DNA from 3 places in the Gordonia sp. UBA7860 genome. Region 3 is predicted to be linked to each of the others. Evidence: predicted binding sites of a transcription regulator. Region 3 holds the regulator's gene; each other region holds the start of a gene.
The links. The regulator LexA, encoded in region 3, represses DNA repair genes until DNA is damaged. The targets are predictions, from matches to a motif close to CGAACANNTGTTCG.

Region 1: a site for LexA is predicted at 4,577-4,590, ahead of B3T59_RS20450 (HNH endonuclease signature motif containing protein). Genes of this name have one in related genera too.
Region 2: a site for LexA is predicted at 5,119-5,132, ahead of B3T59_RS05830 (HNH endonuclease signature motif containing protein). Genes of this name have one in related genera too.

What each region holds. Positions count from the first base shown of each region.
Region 1 covers NZ_DLSO01000167.1:13,428-20,424, forward strand. The annotation lists gene B3T59_RS20440 (MDR family MFS transporter) at 1-1,530, opposite strand, end outside; gene B3T59_RS20445 (MarR family winged helix-turn-helix transcriptional regulator) at 1,790-2,287, opposite strand; gene B3T59_RS20450 (HNH endonuclease signature motif containing protein) at 2,604-4,547, opposite strand; gene hisD (histidinol dehydrogenase) at 4,771-6,108, shown strand; gene B3T59_RS20460 (histidinol-phosphate transaminase) at 6,105-6,997, shown strand, end outside.
Region 2 covers NZ_DLSO01000042.1:613-7,609, forward strand. The annotation lists gene B3T59_RS05815 (LLM class F420-dependent oxidoreductase) at 1-942, opposite strand, end outside; gene B3T59_RS05820 (nucleoside hydrolase) at 953-1,987, opposite strand; gene B3T59_RS05825 (mechanosensitive ion channel family protein) at 2,033-2,974, shown strand; gene B3T59_RS05830 (HNH endonuclease signature motif containing protein) at 3,153-5,090, opposite strand; gene B3T59_RS05835 (ArsR/SmtB family transcription factor) at 5,403-5,837, shown strand; gene B3T59_RS05840 (SRPBCC family protein) at 5,834-6,385, shown strand; tRNA gene B3T59_RS05845 (tRNA-Leu) at 6,906-6,991, opposite strand.
Region 3 covers NZ_DLSO01000165.1:380-7,376, reverse strand. The annotation lists gene B3T59_RS20330 (PTS fructose transporter subunit IIABC) at 1-559, opposite strand, end outside; gene B3T59_RS20325 (1-phosphofructokinase family hexose kinase) at 660-1,625, opposite strand; gene B3T59_RS20320 (DeoR/GlpR family DNA-binding transcription regulator) at 1,622-2,392, opposite strand; gene ptsP (phosphoenolpyruvate--protein phosphotransferase) at 2,663-4,378, shown strand; gene lexA (transcriptional repressor LexA) at 4,424-5,164, opposite strand; gene B3T59_RS20305 (LysM peptidoglycan-binding domain-containing protein) at 5,575-6,015, shown strand; gene nrdR (transcriptional regulator NrdR) at 6,160-6,708, shown strand; partial or broken gene B3T59_RS20295 (DUF3418 domain-containing protein) at 6,682-6,997, opposite strand, start outside.

The DNA.
Region 1 (6,997 bases), on a different contig from region 3:
CTTGAGTGCGACCTCCTTGATGAACACGATCGCGACGAAGCTGATCGCAGCCATCACACCGGCGATGAAGAAGACGCGCGCGATTGCGTCACCGTAGGAACCGCGGACGATCTCGGCGATCGGTCCCGGCAGATCCTTGAGGTTCGAGAGCCCTGCACCCGACCCGCCGGTCTGTGCCGGATTGACACCCGCTGCAACCAGACCCTTGGTGATCAGGTCGGTGACGTGGGTGGCCAGCACCGCACCGAGAACCGACACGCCTGCCGCGCCTCCGAGCGAGCGGAAGAACGTCACCGTCGACGTCGCTGAACCGAGGTCATCGGGTCCGACGTTGTTCTGCACAGCCATCACGAGGTTCTGCATGGTCATTCCCATGCCGAGTCCGAGGATGAACAGGAACGCTCCGATGACGACCATGTCGGTATGGGCGTCGATGGTCGACAGGAGGAAGAAGCCTGCTGTCATCAGGGCAGCACCTGCGACGAGGAAGCGCTTCCACCGACCGAACCGTGTGATCAGGGCGCCCGAGACCGTTGCGGCGAGCATCGAGCCGATGATCATCGGAAGGGTGAGCAGACCTGCCGCCGTGGGGGAGTAGCCGCGGGCGATCTGGAAGTACTGACCGAGGAACACGGCACCACCGAACAGTGCGACACCGACTGCAACGCTCGCCAGTGTGGCGAGAGTCGTCGTGCGGTCACGGAACAACCGCAGCGGGATGATCGGGTCCTTGGCGCGTGATTCGACGAACAATGCACCTGCGATGAGGACGATTCCGAGTGCGACGAGACCGAACGTCATTCCCGAGAGCCAGGCGAAGCTGTCACCGGCGAGGGTGACCCAGATGAGCAGTGTGCTCACGCCTGCCGCGATAAGGAACGCGCCAAGGTAGTCGATGCGAACGTCCTTGCGGACCGTCGGGAGATTCAGCGTGCGCTGGATGACCAGCAAAGCGATCACCGCTAGCGGAACACAGACGTAGAACGTCCAGCGCCAACCGAGCCAGCTGGTGTCGACGATCACGCCACCGATCAGCGGGCCGGCGACCGTCGCGAGCGACATCACGGCTGCGATCGGACCCTGATAGCGGCCGCGTTCGCGGGGGCTGAACATGGATGCGATCACGATGACGACCAGCGCCTGCAGGCCACCGAGTCCGAGGCCTTGGATGACACGGAAACCGATCAGCATGCCGACCGACTGTGAGAGTCCGGCGAGCACCGAGCCGAGGGTGAACAACGCCAACGACGCCTGGACCAGGATCTTCTTGCTCACCAGGTCGGAAAGCTTGCCCCAGATGGGTGTAGTCGCCGTGGATGCGAGGAGCGTCGCCGTGACGACCCAGGTGTACTGGCCCTGCGTTCCATGCAGGTCAGTGATGATGACGGGGAGCGCGTTGGACACGATCGTCGACGAGAGAAACGCGACGAACATCCCGAGGAGCAAACCGACGAGTGCTTCGAGCTTCTGTCGATGGGTCATCGGTGCGCCCGCTGCGGAAGCAACCTCCCGCGTGGCGGTTAGAGACATGGGAGAACCTCCTGAGGTAGTGGCTGATCCCGCACGGTCTGCCGAGCGGGAGAGGGATGTCGGGGGCGCGGCGACAATGGCCGGCCGATTGCTGGCTGCAGACACGTCACGCAACCAACTAGTTGAGTGAAGCAACTATAACCATTGATAGTTGTAACGCGCAACTATCTTGAGTATTCCCGGCTCGGGCGGAGTTTCTCGACGGGGCGTCTCGCTGTTGAGTCAGCGCCGCGATGTCGGCGCCGGGGCACGCCGCCGATCAGGTCAGGTCGGGTTCGAACTCCGCGTCGTCGACAAGGAGGCGATTGAGCAGCCGGGTGAGTGTCCGGATGTCCTCGGGGTCCCATTCGGACAACCGTGCCCGCCAGTCTGCGACCGCCGCATCGGCTACGTGATCTACGCGTGCGCGGCCGGTAGGAGTCAAGGAGACCAGTCGAGCGCGGGCATCATGCGGGTCGGCGTGTCGCTCGGCCAGACCGAGGCGCACGAGGGCATCGATCTGTCTGCTCACAGTCGACTTCTCGAGTCCGAGCTGCGCGACGAGTGTTGATACCGGCAGAGATCCGTCGGCGCTGGCAAGCATCGCGATCAGGGGATAGTTCGACGGGTCGAGGTGGGGGTCAACCGCACGAGCACGGGTGCGCAGTCGAATCCGTCCCTGCCGCATCAGGTCAGCAAAACCTGTCTCCAGGTCGGTAATCGGGTCATCGGATACGTCGTCGGCGTCCACTGGGTGGTCGGAGCGAGCGTCGCCCATCTGCGGTGAATCCTGTCCGTCGCGGTTCGTCGGATGATGCGCCACAGGTTACCGCGCAGTTGAACATGATTCATGATTCGACTTGGCGTATCGGGGGCGCCGGCGAGGGTGCGGAGGATCTTGGAGAGGGCAGCCGTGCACGATCTGGCGCCGTGGTCTGCCGGGGCCGCATGTCTGCGCACTCCGGTTCGCGCCTGTCCCTCGAGCAACCACGTCTGCCCCGCCACCGGGTGCGGTGGCGGGGTGTAGACGGGTTGCGGCACAACCGGATTCGACGGTTCGCCGGGTCGGCGCGTTGTACTGGGTGGCGCGACGGTCAGGCGGCGTCGGCCAGCGGTGGGCCGAGGCTGTCTGGCGGGTCGACGCCGCCGAGCCGGTTGGGGCCGTCTGGTGGGGCTGGACCTGTTGGCGCTTCCGGGTCTGTGGGCGGCTCGGGGTCGAGCTCGAGCGGCCTGGTGAGGTTCCATCGGATGTCGACCCGCCTGCTGAGGCGAGGAGTATCAGTGGAAGGCATCCCATCCGCCAGCGCGAGCTCGACGCCGGTGAGCGTCTGACGTGCCACCTGCCTGCTCGGCGGGTCCGGCACCGAGGACGGCGCCACCATCCAGGCACCCACTGCGTCCGCGACCACCATCTGGTCGCTGGCCGTGTCTGTGGCGTTGTCGGCGCCCGCCCTGCCCGATGCTCGCGCACCGATCTCGGTAACCGTCGCGTCTGTGCCTGACCCGGTGGCGCGTGCCGCGGCTGCGGCTTGGTTGCTGGTGTGTTCGGCGGTGAGGTAGTCGCGGAAGTCGGCTGTGACGTCGGCGATGCGGTTGATGCGTTCGGGATTCTCCGGCATACCCGGCTTGGCGTTGAGTCGCCACGCAACACGGCCGGTATCAGGTCCTTCGGTGATCATGCGTGTGGTGAACTGCCCGGGTTTTGTGCCGACTCTGCGGTTGTGCACATCGCACGCCGGGACGAGTTGGTCGATGTCGGTGAGTCCACCGTCGGCCCAGTCTTTGGCGGCGTGATGCATCTGCACCCGTGAGGCGGGCTGGTTGCAGCCCGGTGCCGAGCACATCTTCCCACCCGCCGAAGCGAAGGAGGCGAGTCGTTGTCCCAACGACGCGATCCGCTTCGACCGACCCAAATACAACGGGATGCTGGTGTGGTCACCGAACACCGCCAAATACTGGCTGGCACCGGCGGTGGCGGCCATCTCGATCACGTCGTGGATTGGGAGGAGTGTTCCGGATGTGGTTTGTGCGATCCCTGCTTGTGCTTCCAACTCGTGCAGGCTGGTGGTGACGATCACCTGGATCGGTAATCCCCGGTGGGTGTTGCCCAACATCCCTGATTCGAGTACTTGCCCGAGGAGGGCGGAGAACGCGTCGTGATTGCGTTGGGCGGGTGAGCGTTGATCCCGCAGCGCAGCCGCCGCGACCTGCTCCGCGTTGGCGGTGGTGATCGGACCCACGGGTGAGTCCGGGTCGTCGGGGTTGTTCATGCCGGGTTTTGCCCACGAGTCCAGCACGGTGTCGAGCCGGGCGCGGGCGATCGGATCGAGATCGGCGGTCAACCGCGACATGAGTTGTGCGTTTTGCCGGTTCACCCATAACCGTCGTCGTCGTTTGCGGTCCTTCGGGTTGGTGAGTGTTCCATCCGGATCGAGGTGGGCGAGTAGCCGTGAACCGAGGTTGGTGATTTCGGCGGGGGTGAACTGAACCGCATACCCGGCCATCTGCGCTTCGGCGGCAGCTTTCGTCTCCGCCGACACCTCACCAGGGATGGCCTCCAACACTTCGAGTACCGCGCGGACGTGTGCGCCGGCGACGCGTCCTTCCACGACGTAGCCGGCCAGGGTGGGACAGGAGGGTGGGAGGCGGTCACCGCAGATGGTGGCGAACGATCCGGTCGCCGCGATCACTCGATACCGGGCGGCCGGATCACCAATATGCAGACGCTGCCCCATGAAGTTGCGAATGTCGCGGAAACCCAACGAGTGCGGCAGATCCCGGTCAGAAGCCTCCACGATCAAACGGTCCGTGACCGCACCGGCCGTGCGCAACGCCAGCCGTTCGGCCTCAACAGTGGCTTCCACGAGCACGTCGTCGGATACCAACGACACATCCACCGTCGCCAACTCATCCAACACCGCAGCCAGGCGTGACAGTTTATCCGCCACCACCGCATCCGCAGACCCCACCGCCGCCGTGGCCAAAGCCGAAGGCGCACGGCCGTTTCCGCCGTCGCTGCTGTTGCGTTTGCTGTTCACGTGCCGCCACCCCCGCCCCAACGTCGTGTCGAATATGTGTTCTACACTACCCGACAATACGGGCACCGTCGAGGAAAACTCGAAAGAAGTTTCGACACCTCTTGATCGGGTCTTCCCGGTCGCACTGCTTCGCTCCTGCCGTACTGCCGACGGACCGCATTCGGAAACCAGTGGTGCCGCCACATATCCTGGACACATCAACCCGACCGATCAGGAGACACCCATGCTCGCCCGAACCGACCTGCGCGGTAGCTCGCCGACGCTCGCTGAGCTGCGTCGCGCGTTGCCCCGTGGGGGCACCGACGTCAATGCCGTGCTGGATACGGTGACGCCGGTGGTGCATGCGATCGCCGACCGCGGCGTCGAGGCAGCACTCGAGTATGGCGAGAAGTTCGATGGCGTGCGTCCGTCGAGTGTTCGGGTTCCTGCCGATGTAATCGCCGATGCGCTGGCGAAACTCGATCCGACTGTCGCCGATGCACTGCGTGAGTCGATCACCCGCGCCCGGCTCGTTCACGCCGATCAGCGTCGTACGACGTCGCGTACACAGGTCGTCGACGGGGGAGCCGTCAGCGAAAAGTGGATTCCCGTCAGGCGTGTCGGCCTGTACGTTCCCGGTGGTAATGCCGTCTATCCGTCGTCGGTCATCATGAATGTCGTCCCCGCGCAGGAGGCGGGCGTCGGATCGCTCGTGGTTGCGTCACCTCCGCAGAAGGACTTCGGTGGTTGGCCGCACCCGACCATCCTCGCGGCATGCGCACTTCTCGGCGTCGACGAGGTCTGGGCCGTCGGTGGTGCGCAGGGCGTCGCGCTCCTTACTTACGGCGGTACGGATACCGACGGTGCGGTCCTCGATCCGGTCGACCTCATCACCGGTCCCGGCAACATCTACGTCACGGCAGCCAAGCGACTGTGTCGCGGACTCGTCGGCATCGATGCCGAGGCCGGACCCACTGAGATCGCCATCCTCGCCGACGATTCGGCTAATCCGTCCTTCGTCGCCGCCGACCTCATCAGCCAGGCCGAGCACGACGTTCTCGCGGCGTCGGTGCTCGTGACCGACAGCGTTGCCCTAGCCGACGCCGTCGACGCAGAACTCGACCGCCAGGTCGCCGAGACCAAACACCGTGAGCGAGTCACCACGGCGCTGAGCGGCAAGCAGTCGGGCGTCGTGCTCGTCGACGATGTCGAGGCCGGTCTTGCCGTGGTCGACGCCTACGCGGCCGAGCACCTCGAGATCCAGACGCGCGACGCCGCGCAGGTCGCCGATCGCGTGCATAACGCCGGCGCGATCTTCGTCGGCGACTTCGCGCCGGTCAGTCTCGGGGACTACTGCGCAGGATCGAATCACGTTCTGCCGACATCGGGTTCGGCCCGGTTCGCGTCGGGACTGTCGGTGCAGACCTTCCTGCGTGGCGTGCATGTCATCGACTACGACGAGGCGGCGCTGCGCGACGTCTCCGACCAGGTGGTCACCTTGGCGCAGGCCGAAGACCTTCCGGCACATGGCGATGCGATCACACGCAGGTTCTCGGGGGCTGTTGCCGGGGCCGCCAAGTGACGCCCGCCGCCACCGGAGCCCAGATTCCCGGCGCTCAAGTACCCGGAGCCCAGATCACCGTCGACGATCTCCCGCTCCGCGACAATCTGCGCGGTAAAAGCGCTTATGGCGCACCGCAATTGAAGGTGCCTGTCGTTCTCAACACCAACGAGAACCCGCACCCGCCATCGCCGGAACTGATCGCCGACGTCGCCGAATCGGCCGGCGCCGCAGCGGCAGAACTGCACCGTTACCCAGACCGTGACGCCGTCGCGCTGCGTAGCGACCTCGCCGCCTACCTGAGCGCAGCCACCGGAACCCACCTCGGCGTCGAAAATGTCTGGGCGGCAAACGGTTCCAACGAAATCCTGCAGCAGCTCCTGCAGGCTTTCGGTGGCCCTGGTCGTGCGGCGTTGGGCTTCGTGCCCAGCTACTCGATGCATCCGATCATCTCGGACGGCACCGACACCACCTGGCTCGAGGCCAAGCGCAGCTCCGACTTCTCTCTCGACATCGACTACGCGGTCGGCGAGATCTCCGCACGACGCCCCGACATTGTCTTCGTGACCTCTCCCAACAACCCGACGGGAGCGTCGATCTCGAACGACGGGCTCCGGGCCATCGTCGACGTCGCGCCCGGGATCGTGATCGTCGACGAGGCGTACGCGGAGTTCTCCGAGCAGCGCAGCGCTGTCGAGTTGATCGACGAGTTCCCGACGAAGGTCGTCGTCAGCCGCACGATGAGCAAGGCGTTCGCCTTCGCGGGCGGTCGGCTCGGGTACCTCGCGTCGTCGCCGGCAATCGTCGACGCCCTGCAGCTGGTACGGCTGCCGTATCACCTGTCGGTGCTCACGCAGGCCGCTGCGCGAGCGGCGTTGCGCCATGCCGACGAGACGCTTGGCGGAGTCGC
Region 2 (6,997 bases), on a different contig from region 3:
GAGGGGCGCCAGGGTCTGGCCGAGGAGTGTCACGCGGCCGGGGACGTGTCCGTTGGCGGGAGAGTTGACCGTCACGCCGTCGATTCCGCTCTCCAGGAGTGTCGAGTAGCGCTCTGCAACCTGTTCGGGACTACCGACGATTGTCGATGCTCGACGTACCTCTGCCGCCGGATTGCGTGCGAGATACGCCTCGAATTCAGCGGTGGCCTGCTCCTCTGTGGGCGCAATGCAGGCCGAGGTCTGCGCGGTCACCGTGATCTCCGACCGATCGCGACCAAGCCGTTCGCAGTGAGCGGCAAGAACGTCGAGCTTTCTCGGGAGATCCTCCGGCGCGGCGATGAGGTTGGACTCGTCGGCGTACTGAGCGACCATCCGCAACGTCTTCTTCTCGCCACCGCCACCGATCATCACCGGGATACGGCCAAGTGGCGCAGGGGAATTGATTGCCTCTTCGACCTGATACCACTTGCCGTCGAGTGAGGGCCGCTCGCCGCGCAACATCGGCAGGATGATCTGCAGTGCTTCTTCGAGCTTCTCGAATCGATCGGTGAAGGTACCGAATTCGAAGCCCAGCGACTGATGCTCGAACTCGAACCACCCGGCTCCGATCCCGAGTTGAGCACGACCACCCGATACGACGTCGACCGCGGTGACGCTTTTCGCCAGCAGCGTCGGGTTCCGGTAGGTGTTGCCGGTGACCAGCGAGGACAGACGCACCCGCGAGGTGTGCTGGGCGAGTGCCGAGAGCAGTGTGTAGCACTCGATCATCGGCTCGTCCGGGGCGCCGAGGATGGGCAGTTGGTAGAAGTGGTCCATCACGAGGACGGTGTCGAAGCCTGAGTTCTCCGCTTCGAGGGCCTGCGCGACGATGGTGGGGAAGAGCTGGTCGGGTGCAGTGTCGGGGTAGGTGAAGTTCGGGATCTGGTAGCCGAGTGTCGTCACCTCGTCGACGCTACGCCGAACCACCGACCTGGCGGGCGAGCGAGGCGATCGTCTCGATGAGGTGATCGAACACGGCATCGACGTCGGTTGCTGTTGCGATTCGCGCATTCGGGGTTCCGCCCCACATGCCGCGCTCGTCGGCAACGGTCATCCCGCGGGTCAGGGCTCCGGTGAGCTCGACACCGACCTGGGCGGGCACAGTGTCGGCGATCGCGGGGTCGAGCGCGACCATAGCGGCGAACGGATCGTGCAGATGAGCGAGGTAGCCCTCGTCGTGGGCTTCGTGGAACTCCAGGTAGAAACGCATCGCGTCGACGAGGTGACGCACGACCGCATTGTCGGCAACCGATCGGATGCCGGCTTCGTCTGTCGGATCGAGATACTCGACGGGACTGCTGCCTGCCGCGGCCGCGAGGCGAACCAGATGATCGGGGAGAAGTGCGACGGTCTCGGTGAGATCGAGAGGACAGACGATCGGGGCGGGCGCACCGTCGACGCCGAACGCGGCGAAGACCTCGGCGGCGGCCTCCGGGTCGACGGCGATGTTCCACTCGGCGACAGGCGTGGTGTTGCCGTGGACATGAAACGCGCCACCCATGATGACCAGCCGACGCAGTCGTCGTGGCAGGCTCGGGTCGCGTCGTATCGCGGTGGCAAGCGACGTGAGTGGTCCGGTGACCAGCCCGACCAATTCTCCGTCGTGTGCCTGAGCGGCGTCGAGCCAGGCGTCTGCTGCGTCCGTGTCGGCGACGACGAGATCGGATGTGGGCAACTCTGCGTATCCGACGCCCAGCGGTCCGTGTGTGTCCTCGGTGGTCATCAGTGGTGCGACGAGCGGACCGTCGGGTCCGCGATGTACCGGAATCTCGCCTCGCTCGCACAGCGACAACCAGGCCAGGTTGTTGGCGGCGACCACGTCGACCGGGACGTTGCCCGCGGTACTCGCGATCCCCACGATGTCGACATCGGTGCGGGCAAGTAGGTACAGCAGTGCGACCGAATCGTCGATACCGGTGTCGCAGTCGAAGAACAGTCGCTGGGTCACGACACAATTCTGATGGATTCACGACGGATACGTACGGTCGGGTTCATGGCAACGTACACAACGGCTTTCGAATGGACGGAGACAAATCGGGAATGGCTGATCGAGAACCCGATCAGGATCGTGGGGTACGTGATCGTTGCGCTGGTGGTGCGGTTCGTATGTAACCGGCTCATCGACCGCGTCACACGGCGTCCACCAGGGGAGAGGGCCGAACGCGGAGGGAAGGGTTCGACGCCGCTGCTGCTGCGCCACCTGCGTGACCGCGCACCTTCTGGAGCCAGCAGGGCAGTGATCAACCAGCGACGCTCGCAACGGGCCCGCACCATCGGTTCGGTGTTGAAGTCGGTTGTGTCGATCGTGCTTCTCACCTGGGCGGCGCTGGCGATACTGTCCGTTCTGGGTGTGAATATCGCGCCGTTCATCGCCTCCGCAGGTGTGATCGGCCTCGCCATTGGATTCGGCGCTCAGAATCTCGTGCGCGACTTCGTGACGGGGATTTTCATGCTGCTCGAGGATCAGTACGGGGTCGGTGACGTTGTCGATCTCGGCGAGGCCGTGGGGGAGGTCGAATCGGTCGGTCTTCGGATCACCACGGTGCGCGACGTCGACGGCACGCTCTGGTTTGTGCGCAACGGGGAGATTGCGCGCGTCGGCAACATGAGCCAGGAGTATGCGGTTGCCCGCGTCGAACTGCCTGTCGCGCTCACCGCGGATGTCGACAGGGCACAGGAAGTGGCACTCACCGCTGCGCACGCCGCAGTGGAGTCGGATGCGCTCTCCGAGCATGTGACCGGCGAACCCGACATGCTCGGCGTGCAGGAACTCTCTGCCGATCAACTGATCCTGCGAATGACGGTCACCACAAAGCCCAACTCGCAGTGGAAAGTTCAGCGGACACTGCGCCGCGAGATCCTGCGGGCCTACGACGAGCATGGAATCGAATTGCCGTATCCGCGGGGCCAATTGCTCACCGCGTCACCGAACTAGCGGCAGCAGGGGCTTGGCACTCGAGGCTGGGCGACCGATCGAGCGACCACGTCTGCCCCGCCACCGGGGTGTGGTGGCGGGGTGTGGACGGGTTGCGGCACAACCTGATTCGACGGCTCGCCCGGCTAGTTGGGCTAGCGTGTCGGCCGGGTTGGCGCGGTGGTCGGGTGACCGTTGGTCAGGCGGCGTCGGCCAGCGGTGGGTCGACTCCTCCTGGTGGGTCGACGTCGTCGAGCCACCAGGGGCTAGCTGGTGGGGCCGGGCCTGTTGGTGCGTCCGGGTCTGTGGACGGGTCGGGGTCGGGTGGATCAGTGAGGTTCCATTGGATGTCGACCCGCCTGTTGAGGCGCGGTGTATCGCCGGAGGGCATCGCGCCCACGAGTGCGAGCTCGACGCGCCCGCTGGGCGGGTCTGCCATCGAGGGCGGCGACACCATCCAGGCACCCACCGCATCCGCCACGATCTTCGCGTCGGCTGTACCCGAGCCCCGCGCGCAGATCTCAGTGTCGGCTGTGTCGGCGACGGTCTCGGTATCGGCTGTGTCCTTTGCGGTCCCGATCCCGGCAGCGGCCGCGCGTGCTGCGGCTGCGGCTTCGTTGCTGATGTGTTCGGCGGTGAGGTAGTCGTGGAAGTCGGCTTTGACGTCGGCGATGCGGTTGATGCGTTCGGGATTCTCCGGCATGCCGGGTTTGGCGTTCAGTCGCCACGCAACGCGTCCGGTATCAGGGCCTTCTGTGATCATGCGGGTGGTGAATTGGCCGGGTTTCGGCCCGACCCGCCGATTGTGCACATCACACGCCGGCACCAACTGGTCGATATCGGTCAAGCCGCCGTCGGCCCAGTCTTTCGCGGCGTGATGCATCTGGACTCTGCTCGCGGGTTGGTTGCAGCCGGGTGCGGAACACATTTTGCCGCCGGGTGAGGCGAAGGAGGCGAGTCGTTGCCCCAGCGTGGCGATCCGCTTCGACCGACCCAAATACAGCGGGATGCTGGTGTGCTCACCGAACACCGCCAAATACTGACTGGCACCGGCGGAGGCGGCCATCTCGATCACATCGCCGATCGGCAGGAGTGTTCCGGAGGTGGTCTGTGCGATCCCTGCTTGTGCTTCCAACTCGTGCAGGCTGGTGGTGACGATCACCTGGATCGGCAAACCCCGATGCGTATTACCCAACATGCCGGATTCCAACACCTGGCCGAGTAGGGCGGAGAACGCGTCGTGATTGCGTTGGGCGGGTGAGCGTTGATCACGCAGCGCCGCCGCCGCGACCTGTTCGGCGTTCGCGGTGGTGATCGGACCGACAGGTGAGTCGGGGTCGTCGGGGTTGTTCATGCCGGGTTTGGCCCACGAGTCCAACACCGCATCCAGCCGGGCACGGGCGATCGGATCCAAATCAGCAGTCAACCGCGACATGAGTTGTGCGTTTTGCCGGTTCACCCACAAGCGGCGTCGACGTTTGCGGTCTTTCGGGTTGGTCAGCGTCCCATCCGGATCCAGATGCGCCAACAATCGTGAACCCAAATTAGTGATTTCGGCGGGCGTGAACTGGACCGCATACCCGGCCATCTGTGCTTCGGCGGCCGCTTTGGTCTCCGCCGACACCTCACCGGGGATCGCTTCGAGCACTTCCAGTACCGCGCGGACGTGTGCTCCGGCGACGCGTCCTTCCACGACGTAGCCGGCCAACGTCGGACATGCGGGTGGCAGGCGGTCGCCGCAGATTGTGGTGAATGAGCCGGTCGCCGCGATCACCTGATATCGGGCTGCCGGATCGCCAATATGCAGACGTTGTCCCATGAAATTCCGAATATCGCGGAAACCCAACGAGTGGGGCAGATCCCGGTCAGAGGCCTCCACGACCAAGCGATCCGTGACCGCGCCCGCCGTCCGCAACGCCAGGCGTTCGGCCTCGACGGTGGCTTCCACCAGCACGTCATCGGACACCAACGACACATCCACCGTCGCCAACTCATCCAACACCGCAGCAAGCCGTGACAGTTTCTCCGCCACCACCGCATCCGCAGACCCCACCGCCGCAGAGGCCAATACAGACGACCCCAAAGCCGAAGGCACGCCACCGCTTCCGCCGTCGCTGCTGTTGCGTTTGCTGTTCACGTGCCGCCACCCCCGCCCCACGTCGTATCGAATATGTGTTCTATACTACCCGACAATACGGACAACGTCGAGGAATTCTCGAACAATTTTTCGACCTCGTGGACACGCGTTTCGCCGAGTCCCGACCACCCATTTTCGGTCCAGCATTGCGGCGTTGAACACTCGAGGTGTCAAGGATGCTCGTGATCGCCGAAAACGCGACGGCGGCAAGGTTCTCCGTGGCGATGGTTGCCAAAACATGGCAGTCGCCGCTCGCTGCCCCTTCCGCAAAGACACCCTGATAATTGGTAATTAGTCAGTTACCATTTATGAGTGTCCGTCTTCGTCGCAATCGCCGACCCGGTGCGTCGCGGGATCCTGCGGATCCTGGTCGACGGCCCGCAACGAGTCGTCGACATCCAACGGTTGCTCGCCGCCCGTCACCCGATCTCGCGGCCCGCGGTGAGTCGACACTTGCGGGTGCTCGCCGAGGCCGGCCTGGTCGAGGCCGCCACGACGGGCCGGGAACGTCACTACCGACTCGACCCGACACCACTGCTCGAGGTGCGGAAGTTGTTGTCCGACCTCGGATCCGGGGACGCCGCGGACGCTTCCCGCGTGCCGATCGCGGAGTCGGCACTCGACGCCCTGAACACCGAGGTGTACCGAACCCGACGCGAAAGACGCAGGGCCGCAAGCCCAGACAGGTCCAGCCGACACGCTGCCGAACCCGACGTCACATCCCACCAGATACAGGAGCCAGGATGACGAATGCACCCATACCCAGCGGCCGGCACCGCGTCCGCCGAGACGGCGACGTGGTCGAGTTCACCCGTACCTACCGCGCCGCCGTCGACGACGTGTGGGCCGCCGTGACCGAGTCCGATCGGCTCGCCCGCTGGATAGGTTTCTTCGACGGCGACCCCGACGAGGGTCACGTCGCCTTCACGATGAACGCCGAGGGGGAGGAGAACATGACCCCGGTGCGCTACGACATTCGACGCTGCGAGCCGCCACATGTCCTTCAGGTGCACACGACCGACGATGCCGGTACGTGGGATCTGATCCTTGAGCTGGACGAGAACAGTGGCATCACGACGCTGAGGCTCAGTCAGATCGTCCACGATCCGGAGGTGATCGAAAGCACCGGCCCGGGGTGGGAGTACTACCTCGATCGTCTCTCGGCGGTAGTGACCGGAACGGACCCGGCCGACCTCGACTTCGATGACTACTACCCGGCGCAACGGGAGTACTACCTCACGGTGCGGGACCGGGTGAACGCGAGCGCGAACCGGTCACCGGACTCCGGCTACTGACGTCGGCGGTGTCGACGCCCGCCGGTTGAGTAATGACCGGCGGTGCGGCGGGAAGCGGGCGCGAGTCTCTCGCCGATGCCGACCCGAGCGTTGGCGCGAACAATGGTGTCGGAGAACACGATCGAATCGAGAACTTCGGCACCCCGCTCGATGATGACACCCGGGCCCAAGACGCTGCGCCGCACCGTGCCCGCCACCCGCGCACCACTCATGAGCCGACTGGCCCACACGGGGCTGGCGCCCTCTAAGTGCGGCCCTGGCGACGGGGCTGTGGGAACGCCTGCGCGGAGTCCGGCGGCCGTTGTGCCTACGCCACAGGAGTGCACGACGGCGCTGACAGGGAGGCTGCCGACGTGGCGCACTGGTCCGGCCGTGAAGATGCTGTCGCCGTCCGGCCGGGGGATGACTTGAGGATCAGAACTCGCTATCGGCCCGACACGATCCACAGGTTTCCGATCGGGCCGCCCAGCCGCCCAACGAAAAAAATCCCGGAGAGCAATGCTCTCCGGGATTCTCGCGGTGTCCGAGGGGGGACTTGAACCCCCACGCCCGTTAATAGGGCACTAGCACCTCAAGCTAGCGCGTCTGCCATTCCGCCACTCGGACTCGGTG
Region 3 (6,997 bases):
GTGTCTTCGCGGTTTCCGCGGTCTTCGTGCCTGCTGCCGGGACCGCGGCAGTGGTGGCTGCGCCAGCCGCAGGCGTGGCGGTTGTCGACGGAGAGCCTGCCGGGGCAGGGTTGATGGCTTCATCCACGAGTTCGACGACGCGTTCGTCGCTCGGCGCCTCGCGGAGGGCGGCGACGAAGTCGGGACGCACGAGTGCTCGCGCGAGCGAGCTCAGCAGCTTCATGTGGTCGGCGGCAGCGCCTTCGGGTGCCGCGATGAGGAACACCAGGTCGGCCGGGCCGTCGGGTGCGCCGAAGTCGACCTTGTTCGACAGCCGCGCAAAGGCAAGGCTGGCGGTGGTGACCGACGCGGCGCGTGCGTGAGGAATCGCGATCCCACCGGGCAGACCGGTTGCCGACTTCGCCTCGCGGGCCAGTGCGGCGCGGCTCAGTTCGGACGGATCGGTCGTTCGCCCCGCCTCGCCGAGATTCTCGGCGAGATAGGTGATGACGGCGGCGGGATCACTGCCTGCATCGACATCGAGATGCACCGTCGCTGCGGTGATGATGTTGTCGGACATGGGTCTTCCTTCGATTTCTGTGTAATCCGGAGAGCGAGTGTTCCGGTTGTGGTCGGTGAGCTTGGTGGCGATTCGCGTACAGGAACTGGAGGCTGTGGGGTCACGTGATCGGGGCGGCTCCTGAGAGTTCGACGACATCGACCGAGTCGACGTCGACCTGTGCCGGAAGGGGTGGCTGCGTCCCTGCCAGTCCGGCGGCCGCCGAGCCGTAGGCGACTGCAGTGCGCAGACGATCGGGTTCGGAGGCGCCTGCCGTGTACGCGATGAGGTATCCGGCCAGCGACGCATCACCTGCTCCGACGGTGCTGCGCGGCACGATCGGCGGCGGAGTGGCCAGCCAACTACCCTCAGCCGTCGTGAGTACCGCACCCGCCGCACCGAGGGTCGCGAGTACCGCTCCCTGCGTGGTGGCGATCAGCGTGCGCGATGCCGCCACGACCGGCAGGTAGTCGCGCGAGGCGATGGCAGCGGTCAGTTCGGCAGGGTCGATGCCACTGACCTCGGCGAGTTCTTCGTCGTTGGGTTTGATCAGGTCGACGGGCCCCGACATCGCCGCGCCCAGGGGTGCGCCCGACGTGTCGATCGCCACGCGGCGTCCGCTGTCGACGAGGCGGTCGGAGATGCGGCGATACCAGTTGTCGGGAACTCCCGGCGGAAGCGAGCCACACAGTGCCACCCACGACGCGTCCTCGGCGCCCCGGAGTACGAGCGCTGTCAGTTCGTCGAGTTCGGAAGGCGTGAGGGTGTGACCGGGCGCATTGATCTTCGTGGTCGTCCCGTCGTTCTCGGCCACCGTGATGTTGGTTCGGATCTGACCGTCGATGTCGACCGTGCGGTACGGCAGTGCGACGGCGTCGAGCGCCGTGAGCAACGGGTCGTCGGCGTGGGCGGGCAGTACCGCGACGGTGGGGATGCCGGCTTCCGCGACGACGCGGGACACGTTGACGCCCTTGCCGCCCGGCTCGACCCGGGTGGAGGTACTGCGTTGCACCTCGCCCCGCATCAACGGTCCTGCGATCTCCAGGGTGCGGTCGAGACTCGGGTTGGCTGTGACTGTGAGGATCATGCGATCACGACCTCGATGCCGTGTGCCGAGAGCGCCGCCGAGAACTCGGGGTCGATTCCGTCGTCGGTGATCAGGACGTCCACCTCGTCGAGCGGAGCGAACGAGCTGAAGTCCTCGCGGCCCATCTTCGACGAGTCGGCCAGCACCACGACGCGCTGCGCGGCAGCCACGATGGCCGACTTGACCGAGGCCTCCTCGGCGTCGGGGGTGGACAGGCCGTGGCCCTCACTGATCCCGTTGGTGCCGAGGAAGGCAACAGATGCCCGCATCTTTCCGAGCGCTGCGACGGTCTCGGCTCCGACTGCGGCCTGCGTGAGCCCACGGACCCGACCACCGACCATGAGCAGGGTGGCCCGTTCGTGTGCGGTGAGGGCCTGCCCGAGTTGGAGACTCGTCGAGATCACCGTGAGCCTGCGATCGGCGGGCAGCAGCTTGGCGGCCTGGTAGGTGGTGGTTCCGGCATCGAAGATGACCGATCCACCGTCCGAGGGCAGAAACCGGATCGCAGCTCGGGCGATCGCTGCCTTCTCTGCGGTCTGCGAGGACTCGCGTTGGGCGAGTCCGAGCTCGTTGACCACCTCGACCGTCCCGGCCTTGACGGCTCCGCCGTGGACGCGCTGCACGCTACCGCTGCGCTCGAGCACCGCGAGGTCGCGGCGCACGGTTTCGCTCGTCACGTCGAACCTGTCGGCGAGAGCGGTCACGGATGCGCGACCGTGCGCGCGCACCTGATCGGCTATTGCTCGCTGTCGCTCTTCGGCGTACACCTGTCGTCTCCGATCTGTGGTGTGGCCAACCTTTCGGCGAACCATCTGTGGGTCTGTGTTCTGTGGATCTGGCTGCTGGTGGATCTGTGTTTTGTGGATCACCGCGTGATTGGTTCTGTGTGGGATTCAATGTTGATATATCTGTGTTTACGCCCGTATGTGTTGACAAGTCAAGCGTTGCGAGTAACTTTGATCACAGAAATTCACGACGCCGGGTATTCCTCACAGATCACCGCACCCGGCCGATCGACCCGGAAGGCAGCAGACGCAATGGAGAATCACCTGGTAACGGAGAATCGGGTCACCATGAACGGTCAGGGAGGGTTGACAGGAACACCCGTCGTCGCGGGGTTTGCCTACGGGCCGGTGTTGTGGCCGGGTAAGCGCGTCGAGTACGACGAGACGTCACTCGGCACCGATCGCGTCATCGCCGACGACGAGCGCGACGCGGAGTCGGAACGCCTCGTCGCCGCCGCGGCAGTCGTCGCGGGCAGACTGCGTGATCGCGCATCGCACGCGTCGGGAGCTGCGGCCGAGGTTCTCGCCGCGACCGCCGGGTTGGCCGAGGATCGGGGATGGATCGGTGCGGCAAAGTCCCGTGTCGCGAAGGGGGTGCCGGCACCTGCCGCCGCGGTCGCCGCAACGGCGCAGTTCTCCGAGATGTTCGCCAAACTCGGCGGGTTGATGGCAGAGCGGATCACCGACCTCAACGACGTTCGTGACCGGGTGGTCGCCGAGTTGCTCGGTCGGCCGGAGCCGGGAATTCCGACGCCGAGCCAACCGTCGATCCTCTTCGCGGACGACCTCGCTCCGGCGGATACCGCCGGGCTCGATCCCGCGGTGATCGTCGGGCTGGCAACGCGTCTCGGCGGACCGACCAGTCATACCGCCATCATCGCGCGACAATTGGGCATCCCGTGCGTGGTCGCCGTGGCGCGATTGAGTGAGATCACCAGCGGCACAATGGTTTTGCTCGACGGCGGTGCGGGGTCGATCACCGTTGAGCCGGAGGAGTCCGAGGCACGCGAACTCGTCGAGCGCAGCGTTGCGGAGGCAGCGCTTGTCGCTGCGTGGCGTGGTCCTGGCCGAACTGCCGACGGCACCGACGTCGCCATCCTGGCGAATGTCGCCGATGGTGCGTCGGCGCGTCGCGCTGCCGATGCGCCGGTCGAGGGGATCGGGCTGTTCCGCACCGAGTTGGCATTTCTCGACAGGGCAGATGAACCCGATGTCGACGAACAGACGCGTCTGTACCGCGACGTGTTCGAAGCGTTCGCGGGCCAGAAAGTCGTCATCAGAACGCTCGACGCCGGTTCGGACAAGCCGCTGGCCTTCATCGAGCACCCGGACGAGGCGAACCCCGCACTCGGCGTACGCGGTAACCGAATCGGCGATGACCACCCCGAAATCGTGCGAACTCAGCTCGACGCGATCGCGCGCGCGGCAGAAGAATCCGGTACGACGCCGTGGGTCATGGCACCGATGATCGCCACGGCCGCGGAGGCCGCACAGTTCGCCGATCTCGTCCGTCAGCGTGGTCTGACGGCTGGAGTGATGATCGAGATCCCGGCTGCGGCGATCCTGGCGCCGGCGATTCTGGCTGAGGTCGACTTCGTGTCGATCGGAACCAACGACCTCACGCAGTACACGATGGCGGCCGACCGGATGTCGGCAGAACTCGCCGAACTGACCGACCCGTGGCAACCCGCGGTGCTCGCACTCATCTCTCAGGTCGCGACGGCCGGCGCCCAGCAGGGCAAGCCCGTCGGCGTCTGTGGTGAGGCCGCGGCCGACCCGTCGCTCGCGTGTGTGCTCGTCGGACTGGGAGTCACCTCGCTGTCGGCGGCTCCGGCCGCGACAGCAGCAGTCGGGGCGAAGCTGTCGACGGTAACCATGGAGCAGTGCCGGACCGCGGCAGCTGCCGCGCTTGCCACCTCGAGTCCGGCACTCGCCCGACGTGCCGCTGCCGAAAAACTCGACCACTGATACAGGCCCCGCTGGTCAGTGACCTGCGGGGCCAGGTTCAGTGCATCACACCCGACGCATGACCGTCACGACCTTGCCGAGGATGGCGGCGTCGTCTCCGGGGATCGGATCGAAGAGCGGGTTGTGCGGCATCAGCCAGACGTGGCCGTCTTTGCGTTTGAAGGTCTTCACCGTCGCCTCGCCGTCGATCATCGCTGCGACGATGTCGCCGTTGTCGGCGACGTTCTGCTGACGTACGACGACCCAGTCGCCGTCGCAGATCGCGGCGTCGATCATCGATTCGCCGACGACGCGGAGCAGGAACAACGAGCCCTCACCGACGAGCTCACGCGGGAGCGGGAAGACGTCTTCGACCGCCTCCTCCGCGAGAATCGGACCGCCCGCCGCGATACGGCCGAGTACCGGAACGAACGTGGGCGTCGGGAGATCTCCGTTGATGGCATCGGAGTGCGGTGCGTCGGGAGCCTCGGAGACGTTGACCGCTCGCGGACGGTTGGCGTCCCGTTTCAGCAGGCCCTTGCGCTCGAGGGTGCGCAACTGGTGAGCGACCGATGAGGTGGACGTGAGGCCGACGGCGTCGCCGATCTCTCGAATGCTCGGCGGATATCCACGCTCGCGTACCGACTTTCGGATCACATCGAGGACGTCACGCTGGCGACCGGTGAGTGTGGCCTCGGCGACGGCCGGATGGATCGGTGCCTCCTCGCCGCCTTCGCTCTTCTTTCCTTCGACGCTGCGACCGTTGCCCTTGGGCGACGACGGGCTGCGTCGTGACTTCTCTGTCATCGGTTCCGTCCTTCCTGATCTTGAAGCGGCTGCTGTTGTGAACTGGCTGCTGTTGTGAAGCGGGGTGGGTGCGTCTTTCTTCCATCGTCTGGCGCCGACAGTAGCGGAGGCCACGGACAACATCAAACATTTGTTCGACGTGTCGCAGGACTTTGTCGGACCCCTCTGGTAGAACTCGAACATCAGTTCATCGAACGCTTGATCGACCATTGGAGGTAGCGATGACCAGCCTGATGACAAACCCGGTGACCCGCTCGGTTCCCAGCACGTCGAGTGCATCCGTGGCAACACCGCCGACCGCCCGATCTGCACCCCCTCGACCTGCACAAACGCCTCGTTCCCGGGTTCACCGCGCCACGGTGGTCAGTGGACGCGCGCCGTCGAATGCCGTCCGTAGCGAAGAGCTGCGTGTGGCGGGACGTGTTCGAACAAGTGAGGTCCGACGGGCAGCCGGCGCAGACGTCTCGCCGCAGCGTCGACATCGGATCACGTTCGATCACGGCACCTCTACGCGTCCCGCAGGCACGCGATGCGCCGGTGGCGTCGGCGAGCTGGTGGCGGCCCGTCGACGACGGGCTGCGATATTGGCGGTGCTCGCGGGAATCGGTTTGGCACTGACCGTGTGGGTGGTCGGGACCATCGGTGCCGACTACCAGCGGGCGAATATGCCGGCTTCGACCTCTACGCAGGTGGTCCATGTGCGTTCCGGCGAATCGCTGAGCTCGATCGCGGCGCGGGTCGCGCCCGATATGCCGCGTCAAACCGTCATCGACGAGATCATCGACCTCAACGATCTGCCGTCGAGCGGGCTGCGCGTTGGCCAACCGCTTGTCACACCCGCGTACCGCTGAGCGCTGGCGGTATTCTCGATGTCACAGGGTCCAGTCGGAAACCGACACGGTCACCGCTGCGGTTTCGCTTCCGCCGGTCGTCAGACGATCGGACCACGCCAGACCGACGGAGCCGCTGCGTCCCGAGATTCGCACGAGGACTACATGCGCTGCCCGTTTTGCAAGAACGAAGACACCAAGGTCGTCGATTCGCGTGTCGCCGATGAGGGGCAGGCAATCCGCCGACGTCGCGCGTGCAGCGAATGTGGGCGACGTTTCTCCACGGTCGAGAGTGCTGTTTTGGCAGTCGTGAAGCGAAACGGAGTGACCGAGCCGTTCAGCAGAGAAAAGGTGATGCGCGGGGTGCGCCGCGCATGCCAGGGACGTCACGTGAACGAAGACGATCTCGCACAGTTGGCTCAGCAGGTCGAAGACGCTGTCAGGTCGTCGGGTTCGGCTGAGATCCCCAGCAACGAGGTCGGTCTGGCCATTCTCGGCCCGCTGCGCGACCTCGACGAGGTGGCATATCTACGTTTCGCCTCGGTCTATCGCTCGTTCGATTCGCTCGAAGACTTTCAACGCGAGATCGACGACCTCCAGGGCAACCTCACCGGTTCCCACGAAGGCGCAGACGACCTCGACACCCCGCCCGCCGTCGACTCAGCGACGACTCCACCGCGTCCGGTGTCAACCGAGTCGGTCAAGAGCTCGTAGCGCGCGTTTCTCCGAAATGGGATAGGCGGTCCCGAGCTTCTGGGCGAAGAGGCTGACCCGAAGTTCCTCGACAATCCACTGCGCTTCCTCGCTGACGGCGTCTCGGCGCGATTCGGGGAGCTGTGTCAGGCGCTGGTTCCACCGCTCGGTGACTCTGTCGATGGCGGCCATTCCATCGCGGTCGCGAAGGGCCGCGGCAGGGAGTTGCTCGAGACGCTGCCGTGCGGCGGTCAGGTATCGCGGAACGTGCTGCAGGTGTTCGCGTGCCGTGGCCAGGACGAATCCGTCG